DNA from 3 places in the Comamonas kerstersii genome. Region 2 is predicted to be linked to each of the others. Evidence: riboswitches for the same ligand, from Rfam matches in the RefSeq annotation. Region 2 holds a riboswitch; each other region holds the start of a gene.

Region 1 (7,355 bases), 820 kb from region 2:
TGTCGTAGGGCTTTTCGCTCGGTGGTGTTTCAATTTGCATAGCTGTCTGCGCTTTTAGCATCGGCCTTAGCGGCCATTTTTGTTCTTCATCGATGGGGCATGGCCTGCCGTGGGCAGCGCCATCCACATGCCGTCGATCTCGCGGATGCGGATGCGGTGCTCGAACACCGCCTCCAGCGCCGCATGGGTGGCTGCATCCTGCGTCGCACCCTGGTGCAGCACACGCCCGGCCTGCATGACCACCATGTGGTCGGACTGCAGCGCAATGCCCAGCTCATGCAGCACGCTGACCACGGTGTGGCCGCTGGCAACCTGGGCCTGCACAGTGTCCATCCAGGCGCTCTGGTGCGGCGGATCCAGATTGGCCAGCGGCTCGTCCATCAGCAGCACCTGCGCCTGCACGGCCAGCGCACGCGCCAGCAGCACGCGCTGGCGCTCACCGCCGGAAAGCTCCGCCAGCGACCGATGTCGCCAGTCCCAGGCCTGCGTCATCTGCAGGCATTGCTGCACCACAGTGTGGTCCTCAGCATTGGGGGCAGCCAGCCAGCTCTGGTGTGGCAGGCGGCCCAGCATGACCACGTCATAGCTGCACACATCCTGCGTGGTGTTTTCGTTTTGCCCCATCCACGACAGCATGCGTGCGCGCTCGCGGCGTGGCCAGTCCTGCAATGCGCGACCCATCAGCTCTATCTGCCCCTGCCACGCGCTGCGCGGCAGCAGCCCGGCCAGCGCCCGCAGCAGCGTGGACTTACCCGCCCCATTGGGGCCCACAATGGCCGTCCACTGCTGTGCAGGCAGCTGTACATCCAGGCCATGCAGCAAGCGCTGGCGACCGGCTGATACCTGCAGCTGCCGGGCCTGCAGTGCCACAGGCAAAGCGCTCTTCATGTGCCCCTCCCCTGCCGCGCAGCGTGGCCACGGTGCATGAGCCACAGCAGATAGCTGCCACCCAGCAATGCGGTCAGCACGCCTACGGGCAATTCCTCTGGCGCCATGACCCAGCGCGCCAGAATGTCGGCCAGCAGCAGCAATACGCCGCCCATCAGACTGCTGAGCAGGCAGCTGCGTGCCTGCCCTGCGCTGACCATGCTGCGCACCAGATGCGGCGCAGCCAGCCCCACAAAGGCAATCAAGCCAGCCTGTGCCACAGCCGTGCCCGTGGCCAGTGCCATCACCACAATCAGCCCTGCACGCATGGGTGCCAGCGGCAGGCCCAGACTGGCTGCTGTGGATTCGCCCAGGCTCAGCCCATCGAGCACCCGCGCCAGTCCCCAAGCCGCCAGCAGGCACACCAGCAGCGCCCCCAGCATCAGACCGCAGGACTGCCAGCCTATAAAGGCGGTACTACCCAGACCAAAAGCTTTCATGGGCTGCAGGATGTCCGGATAGCGCAGCTCCAGCATGTCACGCATGGCGCTGAGCACCACGCCCACCACCACCCCGGCCAGCAAAAGGCGCAGACTGTTTTGCACGCCCTGCGCCAGCATCAGCGCCAGCAGCACGGCAATGCCAGCACCCACAAAGGCCATGCCCGTCATGCCCAGGCGCTGCATCCATTCCATGCCCATGGCGGTCGAGCCGCCCAGCACCATGGCGACCGCACCGCCCAGCGAAGCGCCCGAGGCGCTGCCCAGCAGATAAGGATCGGCCAGCGGGTTGCGAAACAGCCCCTGCGCCACCGCACCTGCCAGCCCCAGCAATGCGCCCGCCAGCCAGGCGCCCAGCGTGCGCGGCAGGCGAATGTCCCAGACGATCTGCCAGGCCACAGGGTCCTGCTGCATGTGCCACACGCTTTCCCAGCCGGTGCTGCCCACACTGGCACCGATGCCCATGGCGCCCACACTCAGCAGCAGCAGGCCCAGCGCCAGCCAGGCACTGCGCCGTTTTTCACGAAACAAGCTGCTGTTTTCTTGAAACAAGCTGCTGTTTTCTTGAAACAAGCTGCTGTTTTCTTGAAACAAGCTGGTGTTTTCACGCGACATGGCACTGTTATTCATGGCCACGGCGAGGTGCTTTCTCACGCACGCAGCGTGCAATCAGTGCGGCGGCTTCGTCCATGCGCGGCCCGGGGCGCACGATCACATCGGACTCTCTTGCATCAAAAGTACAGATGCGCTGCTGCTTCACAGCCTCCAGCGACTGCCAGCCCGGGTAGGACGAGGCAGCCTGCATGCTGTGGTTGACCATCAAAATCACATCAGGCCGCGCACGCACGATGAACTCCGGGTTCACGCGCGGAAACGGCCCCATCTCCTGCGGCACCACATTGCCCAGTTGCATGCGGCTGAGCATTTCCCCGATAAAAGACGATGGCCCCGCCACATACGGCCCACGGCTGACTTCAAAGTACACGCGCGCACCCTGCACTTCTGGTGGCAGGGACTGCGCCGCTGCCTGCACCCCGTTCTGCATACGCTGCCACACGGCCTGCACCTGCTGCGGTGGCTGGCCCAGCACCACGCCCACGGAATGCATCACGCGCAGCACATCGGCCGACGTACGGGGCTCCAATGCCACCGTGCGCAGGCCCAGCGCCTCCAGACGCTCGCCCACGCGCGCCGAACTGGACAGCAGCACCACATCGGGCTTGAGCGCCACAATGGCTTCCACATTCGGGTCCAGCCCACCGCCCACCACGGGCAGCTTGCGCTGCAAGTCTTCAGGCCAGTTGGAATAGCGGTCCACCCCGACCAGCTTGTCGCAGGCCCCCAGCGCGCACACGGTCTCAGTCAGCGAAGGCAGCAGGCTCACAATGCGCTGTGGTGGCTGACTCAGCACCACGCTACGGCCGCGCTCATCCTTGAGCGCCTCAGGCGGCACATCGGCAGCCTGCACACTGCCCAGCAGGCCCAGCCAGCAGGCTGCCAGCAGGCTGCAGCGTCGTATATAGCGCTTCATTTGAGCTGCAGTGGCAGGCCAGCTGCCATCAAAGTCACGCGACTGCATGCCTGCGCCACGTCCTGGTTCAGGCGGCCCAGTGCATCTACAAAGGCACGTACCTCACGCCCCATGGGAATCACGCCCATGCCAATCTCATTGCCCACCAGCACCACCGGCCCGGGGCACCGAGGAAACACTTCCAGAAAAAGAGCACGCTGCGCGCTCCAGTCCTGCGTCAGCGGCTGGTTTGGCTCAAATTCCACGCCTTCCATGGGCATCATCCAGTTGGTGAGCCACAGCGTCAGGCAATCCACCACCACCAGCGTCTGCGCATTGCTGTGCTGCTGCAGCGCCTGGGCCAGCAGACGTGGCGCTTCCACCGTCTGCATGCCTGGCACGCGCTGTGCACGGTCTGTCTGGTGGCGTGCGATGCGCACGCGCATTTCCTCATCCCAGGCCTGACCCGTAGCCAGATACACGGCGCGGCGACCAGCACTGCCTGCGATCCAGTCGCGCGCGGCCAGCTCTGCACGGCGCGTCTTGCCGCTTTTCTGGCCGCCCAGAATCAGTTCCTGCCAGGGCCCGTGATTCACAATATTCATAGAAATGGCTGTCTGAGCGCACATACCATGGCTTCAACTGCTGCGTCAGCAGTCTGCGGACCCGCTGAAAACATCCAGAGCCGATGAAAGTGCATGCACATCGTGTAGAAGATCACCCGCGCCAGCCTCCCCGCCAGCCATGGGCAAAACAATAGCCGCCTGCGCGTGCTACACCTGATGTTGGCCGGTATCCGGGCTGGTTCGTCAAGACCATCGCCTTCCCAAATGCTTGTTCAAGGCATTCAGTGGCTGCGTGGATGGCTGGGTGCCAGATCTGACACCAGGAACTCACCGTTGCGGGGGCAGCGCAGGCTAGATGTACGCGAAGGATTCGCCGCATCGCCCTGCTTCCCGTTGAACTGCACACTTGTGAACCAAGTTGCGAGCACCAACATTGAATCCGCTGATTTTAGCGGTCCACACCACTCCCCCACTGGATACACAAAGTTACACCCCAATGAAAAACCAAGGCAAGCTGCGTACAAAGCCATGCAAGTTCGCAGATATGCTCACCGATCTCACCTAGTTTTGCATTCTCGCGAAGAGTGGAGTCCTACAATTAGAGCAATCCATGACGACACCATCGATCCTTGCCCCCATTACCGAGCGTGTAGAGCTGCTGCTGGCCAAGCACGAAGCGCTGGAGCACGCCAATCGCCTGCTCACCGAAGAGATTCAAGCCCTGCAAAAAGAGCGCGACTCGCTGAGGTCACGCCTGAAGGCCGCGCGTGCACGTGTGGATGAGTTGATCGAGCGTCTGCCAGAAAACCGGGAGGCACGATGAGCAAGCTGGACGTCACGATTCTGCATCAGGACTATGTACTGACCTGCCCTGACGGACAGGAAGCACAGCTCCTGGAGGCCGTAGAGCGCGTGGATCAGCAGTTCCAGAAAATGCGTGACTCCAGCAAGCTGCGTGCCCGCGAGCATGTGGCGGTGCTGCTGGCTGTCAATCTGGCGTTTGAAAATCTGAAACTGCGCGAACAGCTGCTCGACCTGCAGCAGCAGCTGTCTTCTCAGCTGAGCAATGAAGATGGCGAACGCCTGCAGACGCTGGAAGCACTGCTTGCGCAGGAGCAGGCACAGGCCGAACAGCTGCTGCAGCGCCTGGATCAAGCACTGGGGACTGAGCCCAGTTCTGCTGACGAAGCACAGGCACAACCTTCTCTAGACAATGACAATGGTGTGGAATTGCCTGCAGCACCACAAGAACCGCAGTAAAATTGCACCCGTCTGCAACCCGCCGGGCTTTATATTGCCTTGAACCAATGCTCATTGAGCACGGGCTTGATACATTGCCTAGCAAGCGTGATCGTCTCGCGTCAGATGAACCCAACGTTAGGTTGCTCTCGCCCACCTGAACCCCCGGTTCAGGTTGACGGCCCGGTGGCTTTGCAGACACCTTCATCGGCAGTTCCGCCAACCTCCCCCCCCCCGCTTCTTTAGCTTTAGCTTTCGATCTGGCCTAACGGCACCACAGTGATGGCTTGTAAATCAGATCCATCCACAGTGCCCACAACGACACCAGCACCAGCATGCCACCTGCTGCACGCGTGCCCCACGCACTGCGAAAACGGCTGACACGGCCACTGAGCCAGCGCCATGCATAAGGCGCAGCCAGCAGCCACAGCGCCCCACCCAGACCAAAAGCCACCATACTCAAGCCCCCCGCCAGTGGCGAAGCGCTCAGCGCCGCCACCAAAATGGCGGAATACAGCAAGCCGCAGGGCATCAAGGCCCAGCACATCCCCGCCAGCACCACACCGCCTCGCATGGCCAGTACAGGCTGGACCTTGCTCCAGGCCATGCGCCCGGCACGCTCCAGCCACAGCGGCTGCTGCCCCTGAAACAGCATCAGAAGGCCCCAGGCCAGAATGGCCAGGTGCATCATCACCCACACAGGATGCAGCATGGAGGTGCGGTCTGAAAACCAGGCCACCTGCTCCATGGCAAACGCAGCCACTGCTCCCAGCACGCCATAGCCCAGCAAGCGACCTGCGTGAAACTGCGTGGCACTCCATACAGGCCATGCAGCAGGTTGAGGCAACGTCGCATGCATCTGCACCGCCTTGCCATGCCCTTGAATCACGGCATGGCAGGGTGCTGCGCACATAGCAAGACAATGGGGCCCACCCACGAGCCCCATGAAAAATGCAGTCCACAAAAACGAAAGTGTCATAAAGATCAGATGATCCGCGAGAATCTCGCGCGATCACGTGCTTCTTGCAAATAGCGGTCAAACACCAATGCTACGCCACGCACGAAGAACCAGCCCTTGGCCGTCACGCGGATGCAGTCGTCCAGAATCTCCACCAGACCTTCTTCTTCCTGCGTCCTCAGTGCCTCAATCTCGGCAGCGAAATACTTGCGAAAGTCAATGAGCCATGCACTGTTGATGGACTCATACTGCACCTCGCCCTGACACATGATGGCCATGATCACCGCACGGCGCAGCATGTCATCACGCGAAAGCGCCAGGCCACGCACGATGGGCAGACGCCCCTGATCGAGCAGGTCGTAATACTCTTCCAGCGTCTTGGCATTCTGGCTGTAGGTGGCCCCTACGCGACCAATGGCCGAAACACCCAGTGCAATCAGATCGCAGTCAGGCTGTGTGCTGTAGCCCTGGAAGTTGCGATGCAGGCGACCCTGGCGCTTGGCTACGGCCAGTGAATCTTCAGGCAGGGCAAAGTGGTCCATGCCCACGTACACATAACCAGCCTCCATGAAACTGTCCAGCGCCGCAGCCAGCATATTGACCTTGTCCGCTGCTGCAGGCAGATCCGCCTGAAGAATGCGACGCTGAGGCTTGAAGCGCTCGGGCAGATGTGCATAGGCATACAGCGCAATACGATCAGGGCGCAGCTCGGCCACTTGCTGCAGCGTTCTAGCGAAGGACTTTTCATTTTGCTTGGGCAGGCCGTAGATCAAGTCCACATTGATCGACTCAAAGCCCAGCTCACGTGAAGCGGCCACCAGATCAAACACCTGCTCGGCAGGCTGCTCACGGTGCACCGCTTTTTGTACATCCGGGTCAAAGTCCTGCACCCCAAAGCTCAGGCGGTTAAAGCCCATGGCCTTGAGGGCGGCCAGACGCTCACGTGTCACAGTACGTGGGTCAACTTCAATGGAGTACTCACCCGCTTCATCAAAGACAAAGCGCTGGCGCAGCATGTCCCACATCTGCACCAGTTGCTCGTCCGAAAGAAATGTCGGCGTTCCACCACCTATGTGAAGCTGGCTGACCAGCTGACCTCTTCCACAATGGGCCAGATGCAGATCCAGCTCCCGCTCAAGATACTGTAGGTACGTGACCGCACGCTCGTGGTGCTTGGTGATGATCTTGTTGCATGCACAGTAGTAACACAAAGAGTTACAAAATGGGATGTGCACATACAGCGACATTGGCGACTTGGCCGCTGCAGAAATTTTGCGTTGCTTTAATGCCAAGATATAGTCGCTATCACCAAATGCCTCAACGAACCTGTCCGCAGTAGGATAAGAGGTGTAACGAGGTCCTGGCACGTCATAGCGACGCAAGAGTTCCGGGGTGACTGCAGTCATGTTTTCTTCCTTAATGCTGCAACTGTGCAGCAAGATGGCATGCACACTCTTGACATGAATCAAGCACTCACCATAAGGGAAGTGTCAGAATTTGACTGAAATCATTCGAGATACATAGCAAGCGCCCGATAGTCCCCGTTTATTGACATCCAACTTTTAATTCTGGCCTTTACACCCGTGTCTACCTCGTGTTCAGGCCTTGCGTACATGACTCCACCAACCATCAAAGTAACCTGCTCCAATTGCAACCTGCGTGAACTGTGCATGCCCGTCGGTTTAAATGACCAGCAGCTGCAGCGCATCGACGAC
Region 2 (7,355 bases):
CTGGTAGGTTTCGGCACGCGACTAGGTTCGGGCTGTACCAGTGGCCATGGTGTATGTGGTTTGTCGCGTTTGTCCATTCGCTCATTGGCCGCCACGTTGATGTTCATGGCCACAGGCGTGGCGACAGTGTTCATCATGCGCCATGTAGTGGCTTGAACAGCAAAGAAAAAGGAGTCACACCATGATTGCAATCGCTGCATTGATTGCGGGTTTAGTGTTCGGTTTGGGGCTGATCCTCTCCGGCATGGGCAACCCCGCCAAAGTGCAAAACTTTCTGGATATTTTTGGCACCTGGGACCCCTCGCTGGGCTTGGTGATGGGCGGAGCAATTGCCGTAGGGCTGGTCGCTTTTACATGGGCTAAGCGCCGCAAAACCTCGGCACTGGGTGAGCCCATGCAGCTACCAACGGCCACGGTAGTAGATCGCAAGCTGCTGACGGGCGCCGCCATGTTTGGCGCTGGCTGGGGCCTGGCAGGGTTTTGCCCCGGCCCTGCCGTGATGAATCTGGCCACCCTGCAGATGGAGGTCTGGCTGTTTGTAGCAGCCATGCTGGCAGGAATGGTGCTGCAGCATGTCACAGCCAAAAACCGTTGATAGCCAACACTGTCGCAGCAGCAAAAAAACTCCGTGGGGCTGAAGCAGCCCACAGCCTGCCGTTCAGGCGGTCAGCACACAAGACTGAGCAATGCCGCTGCCCTGCAGTAGCTATCGAGGCATAGCCACCGCTGAGGTTATGCCAAGCACCTCACTGCATTGACGAACTGCAACAACACCGCTGAAACACGCAAAAACCGGGTGATGCTGTGCCATATGGCAACAGCCATCGCCAAGTCAGGCTGCACAACACTGTTTTGCGCTCTAGAATCCACGCTGATTTCTGGTGCTCGCGTGGCCGTTCAGGCCATGCTGATAAACGAGAAACATGGAGGTTTTGCGCTCTACAGCGCCTTACCTTGCATGTACTGCCCCCGCAACAGTGTGTGCACAGGTCGTAAGACCAGCCTGTCGTTCCACAGCCACTGAAGCCTCGTGCTTTGGGAAGGCTTCGACAGTCGGTGCATCAGTCTGGATACCGGCCAGAAATTGGTTCGAGGCAGCCGCCCTGCGCAGCTGCCCCGGTGGTTTTGTGACGCACATGCGGGGACGCTGTGCGTGCAGCTCAAAATTTTTATGTCTCTCCAAACCTCCTTGAAGCAGGGTGCCGTGGGCACGTCTGCGCGTTTTGCTTTAGCTGTGGTTACGATAACCGCTACGGCCTTGACACAAAAGGTCGCCGCAGAAGAAGCGCGCATGAATCCCACGGTTGTGACGGCGACCCGCTCCGAAACAAAACTGGACGAAACTTTGGCCGACGTGCGTGTGATCACACAAGAACAAATAGGGAATTTTGCTGGACGCTCTTTGGCTGAAATCATGCAACGACTGGCTGGCGTCCGTATGTCAAGCAATGGAGGACGGGGCAATACACAGTCCTTCACGATTCGTGGAAGTGACCAAGTAATTTTGCTTATCGATGGAGTGCGTTTTGGCTCGGCCACAATGGGAACTCCCACTCTAGCTAGCCTTCCGATCGAACAAATCGAACGCATTGAAGTAGTACAAGGCCCCGCCTCAGCTCTGTATGGCAGTGATGCCATTGGAGGCGTGATTCAAATTTTTACCAAACAAGGTAAAGGTGCCAAAAAAGCCTTTAAACCGCATGCCGACATTACCTGGGGCAGTGCTGGCTACAAAGATGCCAATGCTGGGTTTATTGGCACCCAGCAAGGCTGGAACTACAGTTTGAATGTATCCCGCGTGCTCGATCCTGGATTTTCTTCAACGAACAAAAAAGCCGGCCCCAAACATAGTCCAGATAAAGATAAATTTAACCAAACGGCTGTCAGTGCCAGCCTGGGTTACGCATTCAATGATGCTTGGCGCTTAGATGCCAATCTACTGCAAGCCCAAAGCTATGCTGAGTTTGATAATGCGGACTACAACAATTTGCTTCAAGATGCATGGCTTAATTCACAAGCCGGGACACGCTCCTTGAAGCTATCCGGTGTTGTGAGTCCTACGTGGAAAACCCATCTGAGCTTAGCTCGCTCTATGGACAAGCAAAGCAACCAATATCACACCGTATCAACCAATACGCGCCACAGTGATAAGTTCAACACCACTCAAGACGAAATCCAGTGGGGTAATGAAATAAAAACGGCAGCAGGTATCGTTGTCGCTGGTTTTGACCATTTAAAACAAAAAATAGATACGTCTACCCCATTTGACACCACCAGCCGTACCACGAATGCTGTCTACGCAGGTGTGAATGGTAGTCACGCAGGCCACTCTTGGCAGATCAATTTGCGTCGAGATGACAACTCTCAATACGGTGGTTACAACACCTGGGGGCTGACCTATGGTTATGAAATTTTTTCTTCTCTCAAAGCACATATCAGTCGCTCCAGCAGCTTAACTGCGCCTACTTTCAATGACCTGTACTACCCAAGAAGTGGAAATCCTCTGCTGCAGCCTGAAACAGCAAAAAGCAATGAAATTGGTCTTACATGGGATATTGGTGTACACAATCTTAAGTTGGTAGGTTTTGATAACAAAGTTAAAAACTTGATTGCTTGGGCACCTTCCGATCCAGCAGATCCAAATAACAGCCCTTGGTTTCCCGCCAACGTTAATCAAGCACAGCTCAAGGGCTGGTCACTGCTATATAGCGTCAGCGGCACGCATTGGAATTTGAATGCAAATTACGAGCGATTAAATGCCCACGATGGTTCCGGCTTACCTCTATACAACCTAGCTAAAGATCAAGCCAGCGTTGCACTTGATGCTTACTGGGGGGCTTGGAAGATAGGTGCATCTGCACTACATGTTGGCAAGCGTCAGCGCTCTACAGCCGCTTATCTTCCTAGTTACACCACAGTAGATGCCTATGCCGAATACCAGCTTGCCAAAGATTGGGCGCTACAAGCACGTGTGGCTAACCTGACTGACAAGGAATACGAAACCGTTTATGGCTACAACCAACGTGGCCGCGCTGGTTATCTGACGCTCAAATGGGCCCCTAAATAATGCCCAAGCTGCGCATCTACAGCGCAGCGTGCCTTGTGACCCTGTCCGCCCTTTATGGGCAGGCATGGGCCCAGGCACAGCGCGTGATCTCTTTACTGCCTTCTGCTACGGAGGCAGTTTGTGTTTTAGGGGCCTGCGATCGCCTCGTAGGTGTGGATGATTTCTCGCTGGACCCGCCAGAAGTTGCCAAGCTCCCACGGCTGGGAAAAACCTGGCAACCTCGTCTCGAAGAAATTGTTCAGCTACAGCCCGATCTGGTACTGGTGGGGCGCGCTCCGCAAGTAATTCAAAAGCTGCAGGCACTGGGCCTGAATGTGCAGGAAGTCGATGCCTTATCAATAGAGGAAGTCCGCAGCGTCTTGCAGCGCTTAGATGGTCTACTGGACACGCAGGCTGCACCAGCGGTGATTGCCGCCATGGACCAAAAGCTCGATGCATTGCGCGAGCAAGCTGCAAAAATTCCAGCACAGCGTGTCTATATCGAGCTTGATGCTGCGCTTTACAGCGCCGCGCCCAGCTCCTTTATTGGTGAGTTGTTAGCACTTCTGGGGGCGCAGAACATTGCAGCAGCATCGACCACGGCTTACCCCAAGCTCTCTCCTGAATATGTGGTCCAGCATGCGCCGGAGCTGATCATCCAGACCTACTCCCAAGGGGCACACGCAGTGCACACACGCCCCGGCTGGCACCGTATTCCTGCGCTCGAGCACGGGCGCATATGTCCCCTGACCGCCGAAGAGCGCCGCATTGCGACGCGACCTGGCCCACGCCTGGCGGAGGCGGCAGAGATTTTTCTGCGCTGCCTGCGCATGCCCTACCGCGAAAGAACCCCATGAAACTCAGCAAAAACTGGGATGAAGTCTGCTACCCTTTTATTCACCAGACCTCTTACCTGTGCGACTTTGAAGTCACCACCGATGAACTGTGTGCGTTGATTGGCAGCGCCATTGCAGCCATGCCCGATGACATGCAAGACATGCGCCAGGACCTTGAAACGCTGCAGCCCCTGGCTTTTCACATCAATGGCTCCATCCGTGGACGTCTTGCTGTGACCGAAGACGACCAGCAATGGCTGCTGGGCAGACTGCAGCACTACCGCACCGAGGTTGGTGAGCGTGAACATATTTTTGTGCTGCCTCGCGGCACTGCCCCCGTGCCACAACTGCACCAGGCACGATCTGCTGCCAAAAAGGCGATTCGCTGCATGGTGCGTGTGGAGGAGGAAGGGCAAAAGACTGTGCCAGACATCCTGCCACGCATGTGCAATACGCTGTGCAATCTGTTTTTCTTGATGACACTGGTCGTCAATCAACGCCGTGGTGTCGAAGCAGTCCCATTCACGAGCAAGAGCTATGGAAAGCCAGCCTCATCTGCGGACTGAACGGCATCGACCAGTGCTTGAGCGAACGTGCCGAAGCATTTTTATTGATCGTTCGCAGGCTGCTGTGCCATGGCCTGCGCACACGCAAAAGCACTGGCCCAAGCCCACTGGAAGTTATAGCCACCCAGCCAGCCTGTGATGTCAACGACTTCACCAATGCAATACAGACCGGGCTGAGATTTAGCCTCCATGGTTTTTTGCGACAAGGCTTTGGTGTCAATGCCACCCAAAGTCACTTCCGCTTTTTTATAGCCTTCTGAACCACTGGGCGTGATTTCCCAGCGGGACAATTTCTCTGCCAACGCAGCCAGCGCTTTATCGCTGACCTCATTGATCGGACGTTGCAGCTCAGGCCGCTGTGCGGTCCAGGCATCCGCCAAGCGACTAGGCATATAGGCAGACAACTCGTTCGCGACGAGCTTGCGAGAGCAGCTTTTGGCTTGCTGTAGTAATTCACCCATATCGCTACCAGGTAGCAGATTGATTTTGAGCGGAGAGCCTTCTTTCCAGTAGCTGGAAATTTGCAGCACCGCTGGGCCAGACAAACCACGGTGCGTGAACAGCAAATCCTCTTGGAAAGTCACTCTCTCTTTTTGGCTGCCCGTACTGATCTCCACGTTCAGCGCCAGGCCAGCCAGCTGTGCATAAGGCTGCCAGTGCTCGCCATCAAAGGTCAGAGGTACCAGGCCTGGGCGGCGCTCTACCAAAGGCAGGCCAAACTGCTGTGCCAGACGGTAGCCAAAGTCTGTGGCACCAATTTTGGGGATCGACAGGCCACCCGTGGCCAGCACCAGGCACCGTGCATGAACGACACCGCGATCCGTGTGCACTGCATATTTACGGCTGTGTGCCTGGGCTGGATCAAACGCCACTTTCTTTACGCTGCACGGCTGCCAGCGCTGTACGTGACCCGCCTGGCATTCCGCCAAGAGCATCTGAATGATGTCCTCGGCACTACGGCTGGCAAACAACTGCCCCTTGTGCTTTTCTTCATAGGCAATGCCGTGCTTGTCCAGCAAGGCAATGAAGTCGTTAGGCGTATAGCGAGACAGCGCAGAGCGGCAAAACTGGGGGTTCTGGCCCACATAGTGTTTGTGTGGGGCGCGTACATCCAAGTCCCGGTTCGTAAAGTTGCAGCGCCCACCACCTGAGATACGGATCTTCTCTGCCACCTTCTCCGCATGATCAATCAGCAGCACCTTCAGGCCCAGTTGTCCGGCTTGTGCCGAACAGAACAAACCGGCTGCCCCCGCTCCCAGGATGATGGCGTCAAAGTCAGTTTCAGCGGATGGATAGGTTGCAGCAGTCATAAATCAGGGCGTTGCAGGGACAGGAATCCCAAGTAAAACGAGGCGGCAGTTTAGCCAAACCTCCGATCACTTGTGCATCACCGGTAGTTCGTTGCGCGCCCGGCTGATTGAGCTGCCTGAACAAAGCAGCTGCAGCCCATCACAATGACTTCACCGCAAGCCGCTCCTTGGCAAGCTGGGTACCAGCAGCCAGGGCTTTCAGCTTGCGCCATGCCACATCGCGCCCCATCGGTGCCAGGCCACAGTTGGTGCAAGGGAACAAGTGTTCCTTAGGCACAAACTCCAGCGCCTTGGAGATGGTGTCTGCGACCTCCTCAGGTGTCTCCACCACATCGCTGGCCACATCGATCACGCCCACCAGCACGTCCTTGCCCACCAGCAGTTTCATCAGTTCAGGAGGCACATGGGAGTGGATGCACTCCAGACTCACCTGGTCAATGCTGCTGCGCGCCAGTGCGGGGAACACCTCTTCGTACTGCCGCCACTCTTCACCCAGGGTGCTCTTCCAGTCGGTATTGGCCTTGATGCCGTAGCCATAGCAGATATGTACCGCTGTGGTGCAGGTCAAGCCTTGTGCGGCACGCTCAAGTGCCTGTACACCCCAGTCTGCGGCGTCCTTCATATAGACATTGAATGCAGGCTCATCAAACTGGATGATGTCAACGCCATCCGCCTGCAGCGCCAGGGCTTCCTGATTCAGCAATTCGGCAAAAGCAAAAGCCAGCTTGATCTTGTCACCGTAGTAATTGTCTGCCACGGTGTCGATGATGGTCATGGGTCCAGGCAAGGTGAACTTGAGCTTCTTTTTCGTATGAGCGCGCGCCAGCTGCGCTTCAAAGGCATGAACGCGGCCCTTCAGGCGCAGCGCCGACACCACCTGCGGCACCATGGCGTCATAGCGGTTGTTACGAATACCCATCTTGACCTTGTTCTCAAAGTCAATGCCCTCGACTTGCTCCAGAAAGCCATGCACAAAGTGCTGCCTGGACTGTTCGCCATCGCAAATGATGTCCAGGCCCGCATCTTCCTGGGCTTTGATCCACAGCAGGGTGGCATCCGCCTTGGCTTGCAGCAGTGCATCGCCTTCCGCTTTCCACTGCGGCCAGAGCTTGTTGGTTTCTGCCAGCCAGGCTGGTTTTGGCAAACTGCCTGCAATAGAAGTCTCAAACATCAGGGTTCCTCTCAAACAATAAACAAAAAGTGGGGGCGCTCCCCTGTATGGAGAGCGCGAAGTGAGCACTCAGGGAGTCACCGCTGGTGCGCGGCATATGAGTTCAATCACAGGCAATGCCCGATCCACGGACAACTGGGCACGCTCCAGCAAGGCTGCACTGTGCAGGCGATGGCTCTCAAAATCGCTGTCTGTCGCATAAACGCCCAGCGGCAAAGTGCGCGCCTGAAAAAAGCTGAACAAGGGCCGCAGCTGGTGATCAATCATCAAGGCGTGACGCTGACTGCCGCCTGTGGCAGCCAGCAGAATCGGTTTATCGATCAAGGCATCCTGATGGATCAAGTCAAAAAAGTGCTTGAACATGCCGGTGTAAGAGCCCCGAAAGACCGGGGTAACCACTACCAGAACATCTGCTTGCTCCACTTC
Region 3 (7,355 bases), 390 kb from region 2:
GTTTTGCACGGTGTCCAGCAGCGTCAGGCCGGTGAACACGCGGATCGTCAGCTGCTGCTCGTTGGGGCGCAGCGTGGCCCACGAGGGGATGTCGTTAGACAGTGGCACCTTCTCAGGCAGCCAGAAGTTGGCCGTGACGCGGTTCCAGATCTCCAGATCCTTGTCGTCTTCAATACGGTTCCAGTTGATGGCTTGGGTCAGCTTGGTCATGACTAATCTTTCTTACAGAGTGCAGGACACGCAGGTCGCATTGACTTCCGTGCCTTCCAGCGCCAGCTGACGCAGGCGGATGTAGTAGATGGTCTTGATGCCCTTCTTCCAGGCATAGATCTGGGCCTTGTTGATGTCGCGCGTGGTGACGGTGTCGGGGAAGAACAGCGTCAGCGACAGGCCCTGGTCCACGTGCTCGGTGGCTGCGGCGTACACGTCGATGATGGCGTTGGGGCCGATCTCATACGCATCGCGGTAATACTCCACGTTGTCGTTCGACAGGAAAGGCGCGGGGTAGTACACGCGGCCAATCTTGCCTTCCTTGCGAATTTCAATGCGCGAGGCGATAGGGTGGATCGACGAGGTGGAGTTGTTGATGTAGCTGATCGAACCTGTGGGCGGAATCGCCTGCAGATTGCGGTTGTACAGGCCGTGCGCCATCACGTCCTTTTTCAGCTGTTCCCAGTCTGCACGGGTAGGCAGCTGCACGCCGGTCTTGGCAAACAGGGCTTTCACCGTTTCAGAGGTGGGCAGCCAGTCGCGGGACACGTACTTGTCAAAGTACTCGCCCGTGGCGTACTTGCTGTCTTCAAAGCCTACAAAGCGCTTTTGCTTTTCCTGGGCCAGCAGGCAGGAGGCACGCAGGCAGTGGAAAGCCACGGCAGCAAAGTAGACACTCGTGAATTCCACCGCCTCAGGGCTGTCGTAGTGAATGCGTTCACGTGCCAGATAGCCGTGCAGGTTCATCTGGCCCAGGCCAATGGCGTGGCTGTCCTCATTGCCCTGGCGCACCGAAGGCACGGAGTTGATGGAGCTCATCTCCGACACGGCAGTCAGCGCTCGGATGGCGGTTTCCACGGCCGCGCCCAGATTGCCGCCGTCCATGGTCGTGGCAATGTTCAGCGAACCCAGGTTGCACGAAATATCGTTGCCAATGTGCTCGTAGTTCAGGTCTTCGCCCAGCACGGACGGTGTATTGACCTGCAGAATCTCCGAGCACAGGTTGGACATGTTGATGCGGCCCGCAATCGGGTTGGCGCGGTTGGCCGTGTCCTCGAACAGAATGTAAGGGTAGCCCGACTCAAACTGGATCTCGGCAATGGTCTGGAAGAACTCACGTGCCTTGATCTTGGTTTTCTTGATGCGGGGGTCGTCCACCATCTCCTTGTAGTGTTCGGTCACGGAGATGTCGGCAAAAGGCTTGCCGTAGACGCGCTCGACGTCATAGGGCGAGAACAGGTACATGTCCTCGTTCTTCTTGGCCAGCTCGAACGTAATGTCCGGAATCACCACGCCCAGCGACAGCGTCTTGATGCGGATCTTCTCGTCCGCGTTTTCACGCTTGGTGTCCAGGAATCGCATGATGTCAGGGTGGTGTGCGTTCAGATACACCGCACCTGCGCCCTGGCGTGCGCCCAACTGGTTGGCATAGGAGAAGCCGTCTTCCAGCAGCTTCATCACGGGAATCACGCCCGAAGACTGGTTCTGGATGCCCTTGATGGGCGCGCCTTGCTCGCGCAGATTGCTCAGCAGCAGGGCCACGCCGCCACCGCGCTTGGACAGCTGCAGGGCAGAGTTGATGCCGCGGCCAATGCTCTCCATGTTGTCTTCCAGACGCAGCAGGAAGCACGACACCAGCTCGCCACGCTGTTTCTTGCCAGCGTTCAGGAAGGTAGGCGTTGCAGGCTGAAAGCGCCCGGCAATGATCTCTTCCATCATGCGCATGGCCAGCTTTTCATCGCCACGGGCCAGCGACAGTGCCGTCATGACGACACGGTCTTCAAAGCGCTCCAGATAGCGCTTGCCGTCACGGGTCTTCAGGGTGTAGGCCGTGTAGTACTTGTAGGCACCCAGGAAGGTAGGGAAGCGGAACTTCTTGGCAAACGCGGCCTTGAAGATCTGTTCAATAAATTCCGGCGAGTACGCATCCAGCACTTCGCCTTCGTAATAGTTTTCAGTGCGCAGATAGTCCAGCTTTTCCTGCAGGCTGTGAAAGAACACCGTGTTCTGGTTCACATGCTGCAGGAAGTACTGGCGCGCGGCCATGCGGTCGGCATCAAACTGGATCTTGCCCTCAGCATCAGGCAAGTTCAGCATGGCATTCAGGGCGTGATAGTCCAGTTCAGTTGGGGTATGCAAGGTCATGGCGATGCTTGGAAAGCAGAAAATTCAAAGTGTTCAGAAAAATGCTGGTCAATGGCCTGCAGGCGCTGCCAGTCTCTGGCCGTGCCGCTCATCTCGATGCGCAGCAGCAGGGGCACGCCACATTTGCGTGCCACAACTTCTGATGCCTGCGCAAACAGGGCCCCAAAGTTGCGGTCGCCACAGCCAACGACTGCGCGCAGCCACTGGCGGCGCTGCGGGTCATTCAGAAAGCGAATCACAGGCTTGGGCACGGCACCTTTGCCGGTGCTGTCGCCAAACGAGGGGGTGACCAGCACGAACGGACCATCTACCGCTGGCATGGGCGCGTCTACCTCCTGCGGAATGCGCAGTGCGGGCAAACCGGCCTGGCGCAACAGCTTCTCGGTATTGCCAGAGCGGGAGGAGTAGTACACCCAGCGGGTCATGGCTCAGGCGATAGCGCCCAAGGCAGCCAGACGGTCGGGGCGAAAGCCGCTCCAGTGCTCATCACCCGTGAACACCACGGGCACCTGGCGGTAGCCCCAGGCTTGCACTTGTGCGGCCGCTTCCGGGGTTTGCGAGACGTCGATGACCTCATAGGCCACGCCCTGGCGATCCAGAGTGCGTGCAGTCATCGAGCACTGGGGGCAATTGGGTTTGGAGTAAAGCGTAATCATGAAGCCGACAAGTCCAGCAAACACAGGCAGGACGTCGGGCTTGCACATCACAAAAGAAAAGTGAGCACGCAAGCCATGCAGGCATGCGCGACAACCACAAAATCTTCAAAAACATATGCATACCACCCAGGCGTCCCCGCCTGTACGGTTGAGGAAATACATGGAGGAACCAGGTCGTTCCATGTGGTTAGTTGGCCGGTATCCAGACTGGTGGGCCTGGGCAGCACGCCTTCCCAAAGGCTTTCAGGCTTCAGTGGCTGTGTGTGCTACCTTGCACCGCGGTTTGACGCAGCGCGCCTCACTTACTGTTGCGGGGGCAGTTCAGGTTGGCACTGTGAAAAAGTGCGCCCTGATTCCCGTTTAACCTTGCTCAAGCACTCGAGCAAGTGCACCAACGGGCTCAATTCTACGGCCGTTAACCGAGCGAAATATTGCGCTGCATGCCGTGCTTGAATGGCAAAAAAATGCTAGGCACTGAGCACCCCGGAGGGTGGCCTTGTGATCTGAGGATGTGCCGCCCAAGAAATCAAAGACTTAGGCCTTCGACCTTGTCGCATGCCGGCATGCAGGTAGTGCGGCTAAAACACAACACACACTGTATGTATGGGCCAAGAACCATGGCAGACCCTAGGGGTATGGGGCGAAGCGCTTTAATTGCAACACCATGTAACAGCGTCATAATGCAGCAGACAAGAAAAAACACACGGAGCAATGCGGGTGAGCAATTTCGAGTTTTTGCAGGCACATTCCAACGCCTTGGCCACACTGGGCGCCACGGCAGAAAAAATCTTTCCTCACGACCCGGTCAGTTGCGTGGCCAAGCTGCGCCTGCTGGCCGAGGCCATTGCCAAAGACATGGCCAACCGGCTCGGCATCCAGTTGCTGCAGCCCACCCAGGCCGAGTTGCTGCGCGCCATCGATGCCCGCCTGGGGCTGGATGCACAGGTGCGGCAAATGTTTCACTTGTTGCGCACCCGTGGCAATGAAGCCGCGCATGAAGTCGATCACCGCATTGGCTACCGCGAAGCGCTGGAAAGCCTCAAAGTCGCGCGTGAAGTGGCCCTGTGGTTTCACCGCACCTTTGGCAAGGACCCACACTTCAAGCCCGGCCCCTTTCAGCTGCCCGATGACCCCAGCCAGAAGCTCTACGCCCTGCAAAAGCAGATAGAAGATCTGCAGCGCAAGCTCAGCAGCACCGAGGCTGCCAGCAGTGACACTGCCGCGATGGCCGAGCTGCTGCGCCAGCAAGCGGAGCAGGAAAAAGCGCTGGCCGAGCAGGCCCAGCAGGAGCGCGATATTTACGAACAGCTGGCCGAAGAAGCCAGCCAGACCATTGCAGCCCTGAAGGCCGAGCTGCACAAAGCCCAGGCACAGGCCGCGCAGCAACAAGCACCAAGCAGCCAGTCCATGCGCAGCTGGAGCGAGCGCTCCCGCAAGGCGGCCAGCCTGGTGCACATGGACGAAGCCAGCACACGCCTGCTCATCGACCAGATGCTGCGCGACGCGGGCTGGGAGGCCGACACCGTCCACCTGACCCACGCCAAAGGCGCACGCCCGCAGCGCGGCAAAAACCAGGCCATTGCCGAGTGGCCCATGCAAGGCATGCAAAGCGCAGACTATGTGCTGTTTGCCGGGCTGGTGCCTGTGGCCGTGGTGGAGGCCAAGCGCCTGAACCAGAACGTGGCAGGCAAGATCAGCCAGGCAGAGCGCTATGCCCGTGCCTTTTTACCGGCCGATGGCGTGCAGGCCGCGTGGCAGCTGGCCCAGCGCGTGCAGCCCTGGGAAGACGGGCAGGGCGCGCACTTCACCATTCCCTTTGCCTACTCCTGCAATGGTCGCCCTTATGTGAAGCAGCATGAAGAAGCCAGCGGCACCTGGTTTCGTGATCTGCGCCACAGCTCCAACCTCGCCAAGCCGCTGCAGAACTTCCACTCGCCCGAAGGGCTGCTGGACATGCTCCAGCGCGACATTGCCAAGGCGCAGGAGGCGCTGGCGGCCGAAGGCCACGCCTACCTTGGCCTGCGCGACTACCAGGTCAAAGCCATCAGCGCCGTAGAAAGCGCGCTGGCGCAGGGCCAATCCAACTGCCTACTGGCCATGGCGACTGGCACGGGCAAGACGCGCACCATCATTGGCTTGATCTACCGCCTGCTCAAGGCGGAGCGCTTCAAGCGCATTCTGTTTCTGGTGGACCGCACGGCGCTGGGTGACCAGGCGCTGGAAGCCTTTGACGACGTGCTGCTGGAGCAAAACCTGCCGCTGTCCAAGCTCTATAACGTGGCCGATCTGGGCGACATGGCGGCGCAGGCCGAAGACCGCGTGCAAGTCGCCACCGTGCAGGCCATGGTCAAGCGCATCTTTGCCAGCGACAACCCGCCGCCCGTGGACCAGTTTGACTGCATCATCGTGGACGAAGCCCACCGTGGCTACACGCTGGACCAGGAAATGACCGAGGGCGAGCTGGAACTGCGTGACCAGGCCCAGTACCTGTCCACCTACCGCCGGGTGCTGGACTACTTTGATGCGGCCAAGGTGGGGCTGACCGCCACCCCCGCCAAGCACACCAGTGATATTTTTGGCAAACCTGTGTATACGTACAGCTACCGCGAAGCCGTAGCCGATGACTGGCTGATCGACCACGAGCCACCCATTCGCTACACCACGCTGCTCACGCAAAACGGCATCCACTTTGACAAGGGCGAAGCCGTGGAAAGCATCAACCTGCACACAGGCGAGGTGGACCAGGCCGAGCTGGAAGACGAGCTGCACTTTGACGTAGCCAGCTTTAACAAAGGCGTGCTCAACGACAACTTCAACCGCGTGATCTGCAACCAGCTGGCCATGGAGCTGGACCCCTTCAGCGACGAAAAGACCATGATCTTCTGTGCCACCGACACCCATGCCGACAAGGTGGTGCGCATGCTGGGCGAGGCGTTCAAGGAGCTGCATGGCGATGCCTACAACCAGGCCACCGTGGTCAAGATCACCGGCAAGAGCGACAAGGTGGACCAGCTGATCCGCCGCTACAAGAACGAGCCATTTCCCAAAGTGGCCGTCACCGTGGACTTGCTCACCACCGGCATTGATGTGCCCGCCATCTGCAATCTGGTGTTCATGCGCCGCGTGCGCTCACGCATTCTGTATGAGCAGATGATTGGCCGCGCCACGCGCCGCTGCGACAGTATCGGCAAAACCGTGTTCCGCATCTATGACCCCGTGGACCTGTACGCCACGCTGCAGGATGTGAACACCATGCAGCCGCTGGTCAAAGACCCCAAAGTCAGCATCGAGCAGCTGCTGGCCGAGCTGGACAACCCCAAATCCTACGAAGCCGCAGGCAGCAGCCCTGAGCGCCGCCATGCCGACGATGTGCTGGACCAGTTGAACCAGAAGCTCATGCGCGTGCTGCGCAAGGCCGAGCACATGGCGCAAAAGAAACCCGCGCTGAAAGCGCAGCTGCAGCAGCTGGAACAAAGCTGGGGCGTGCCACCGGCCAAGCTGCACCAGCACCTGCATGCCGTGGCCAAAAAAGACGGCGTCAAGGCTGCAGCCAACTTCCTCAAAGAAAACACCCGCCTGCTGGCCCAGCTGGGCGAAGTGCAGCAGCTCATGGGCACGGCCTACCAGCCCGTCCTTTCCACCCACCATGACGAGTTGGTGGCCCGCGAACAAAGCTGGGGCCAGTACGCCAAACCGGCAGATTATCTGGACAGCTTTGCCCGCTTTGTGCGCGAGCAGGTCAACCAGTCCGTGGCGCTGTCCGTCGTGGTCAACCGCCCCAAGGACCTCACGCGCGAGCAGCTGCGCGAAGTGCGCCTGCTGCTCGATGGTGCAGGCTACTCGGAAGCCGCGCTCAAGGCCGCGTGGCGCAACCAGAGCAACCAGGACATTGCCGCAGGCATCGTCGCCTACATCCGCCAGGCTGCGCTGGGCGAGGCGCTGCTGCCTTTCGAGGAGCGCGTCAACCGCGCCATGCAGCGCATCTACGCCATGCACAACTGGATGCCTGCGCAGCGCAGCTGGCTGGAGCGCATTGCCAAACAGCTCAAGCACGAAACCGTGGTGGACCAGAACTTTCTGAACGAAGCCTTCCGCCAGCAAGGCGGCATCAAGCAGGTCAACAAGGTGCTGGACGGCAAGCTGGACAGTGTGGTTGCCACACTCTCCGAAGCCCTGTGGCAGAAAGCCGCCTGAATGCCTGCGGTCGCTTGACCCCTTGCCATCCCTTGCTATGCTGCATGGCAAAACTTTTCATATTTCAGAAAAAAGAGCGGCTAGCGCTGGATTTATAAGCATTTCAGGCATAAAACATGCTCAAACCCATATAAATCCAGCGCTGGCAGC

The links. A riboswitch is a leader RNA that binds a small molecule or an ion and turns the genes downstream of it on or off. The one in region 2 is predicted to bind cobalamin.
Region 1: another riboswitch for cobalamin. It lies ahead of cobU (bifunctional adenosylcobinamide kinase/adenosylcobinamide-phosphate guanylyltransferase); the one in region 2 lies ahead of B5M06_RS15615 (TonB-dependent receptor domain-containing protein).
Region 3: another riboswitch for cobalamin. It lies ahead of nrdH (glutaredoxin-like protein NrdH); the one in region 2 lies ahead of B5M06_RS15615 (TonB-dependent receptor domain-containing protein).

Annotation. Positions count from the first base shown of each region.
Region 1 covers NZ_CP020121.1:2,508,884-2,516,238, reverse strand. The annotation lists gene cobO (cob(I)yrinic acid a,c-diamide adenosyltransferase) at 1-40, opposite strand, end outside; gene B5M06_RS11780 (ABC transporter ATP-binding protein) at 67-888, opposite strand; gene B5M06_RS11775 (FecCD family ABC transporter permease) at 885-1,898, opposite strand; gene B5M06_RS11770 (ABC transporter substrate-binding protein) at 1,990-2,898, opposite strand; gene cobU (bifunctional adenosylcobinamide kinase/adenosylcobinamide-phosphate guanylyltransferase) at 2,895-3,482, opposite strand; cobalamin riboswitch at 3,648-3,890, opposite strand; gene B5M06_RS11760 (DUF5320 domain-containing protein) at 4,054-4,266, shown strand; gene B5M06_RS11755 (cell division protein ZapA) at 4,263-4,703, shown strand; gene B5M06_RS11750 (sulfite exporter TauE/SafE family protein) at 4,948-5,661, opposite strand; gene hemN (oxygen-independent coproporphyrinogen III oxidase) at 5,667-7,046, opposite strand; gene fnr (fumarate/nitrate reduction transcriptional regulator Fnr) at 7,254-7,355, shown strand, end outside.
Region 2 covers NZ_CP020121.1:3,327,041-3,334,395, forward strand. The annotation lists gene B5M06_RS15605 (YeeE/YedE family protein) at 1-156, shown strand, start outside; gene B5M06_RS15610 (YeeE/YedE family protein) at 182-595, shown strand; cobalamin riboswitch at 863-1,096, shown strand; gene B5M06_RS15615 (TonB-dependent receptor domain-containing protein) at 1,172-3,067, shown strand; gene B5M06_RS15620 (ABC transporter substrate-binding protein) at 3,067-3,903, shown strand; gene B5M06_RS15625 (hypothetical protein) at 3,900-4,448, shown strand; gene B5M06_RS15630 (BaiN/RdsA family NAD(P)/FAD-dependent oxidoreductase) at 4,490-5,758, opposite strand; gene B5M06_RS15635 (methionine synthase) at 5,898-6,929, opposite strand; gene msuE (FMN reductase) at 6,999-7,355, opposite strand, start outside.
Region 3 covers NZ_CP020121.1:2,934,750-2,942,104, reverse strand. The annotation lists gene nrdF (class 1b ribonucleoside-diphosphate reductase subunit beta) at 1-210, opposite strand, end outside; gene nrdE (class 1b ribonucleoside-diphosphate reductase subunit alpha) at 223-2,355, opposite strand; gene nrdI (class Ib ribonucleoside-diphosphate reductase assembly flavoprotein NrdI) at 2,352-2,780, opposite strand; gene nrdH (glutaredoxin-like protein NrdH) at 2,784-3,011, opposite strand; cobalamin riboswitch at 3,188-3,422, opposite strand; gene hsdR (type I restriction-modification system endonuclease) at 3,723-7,205, shown strand.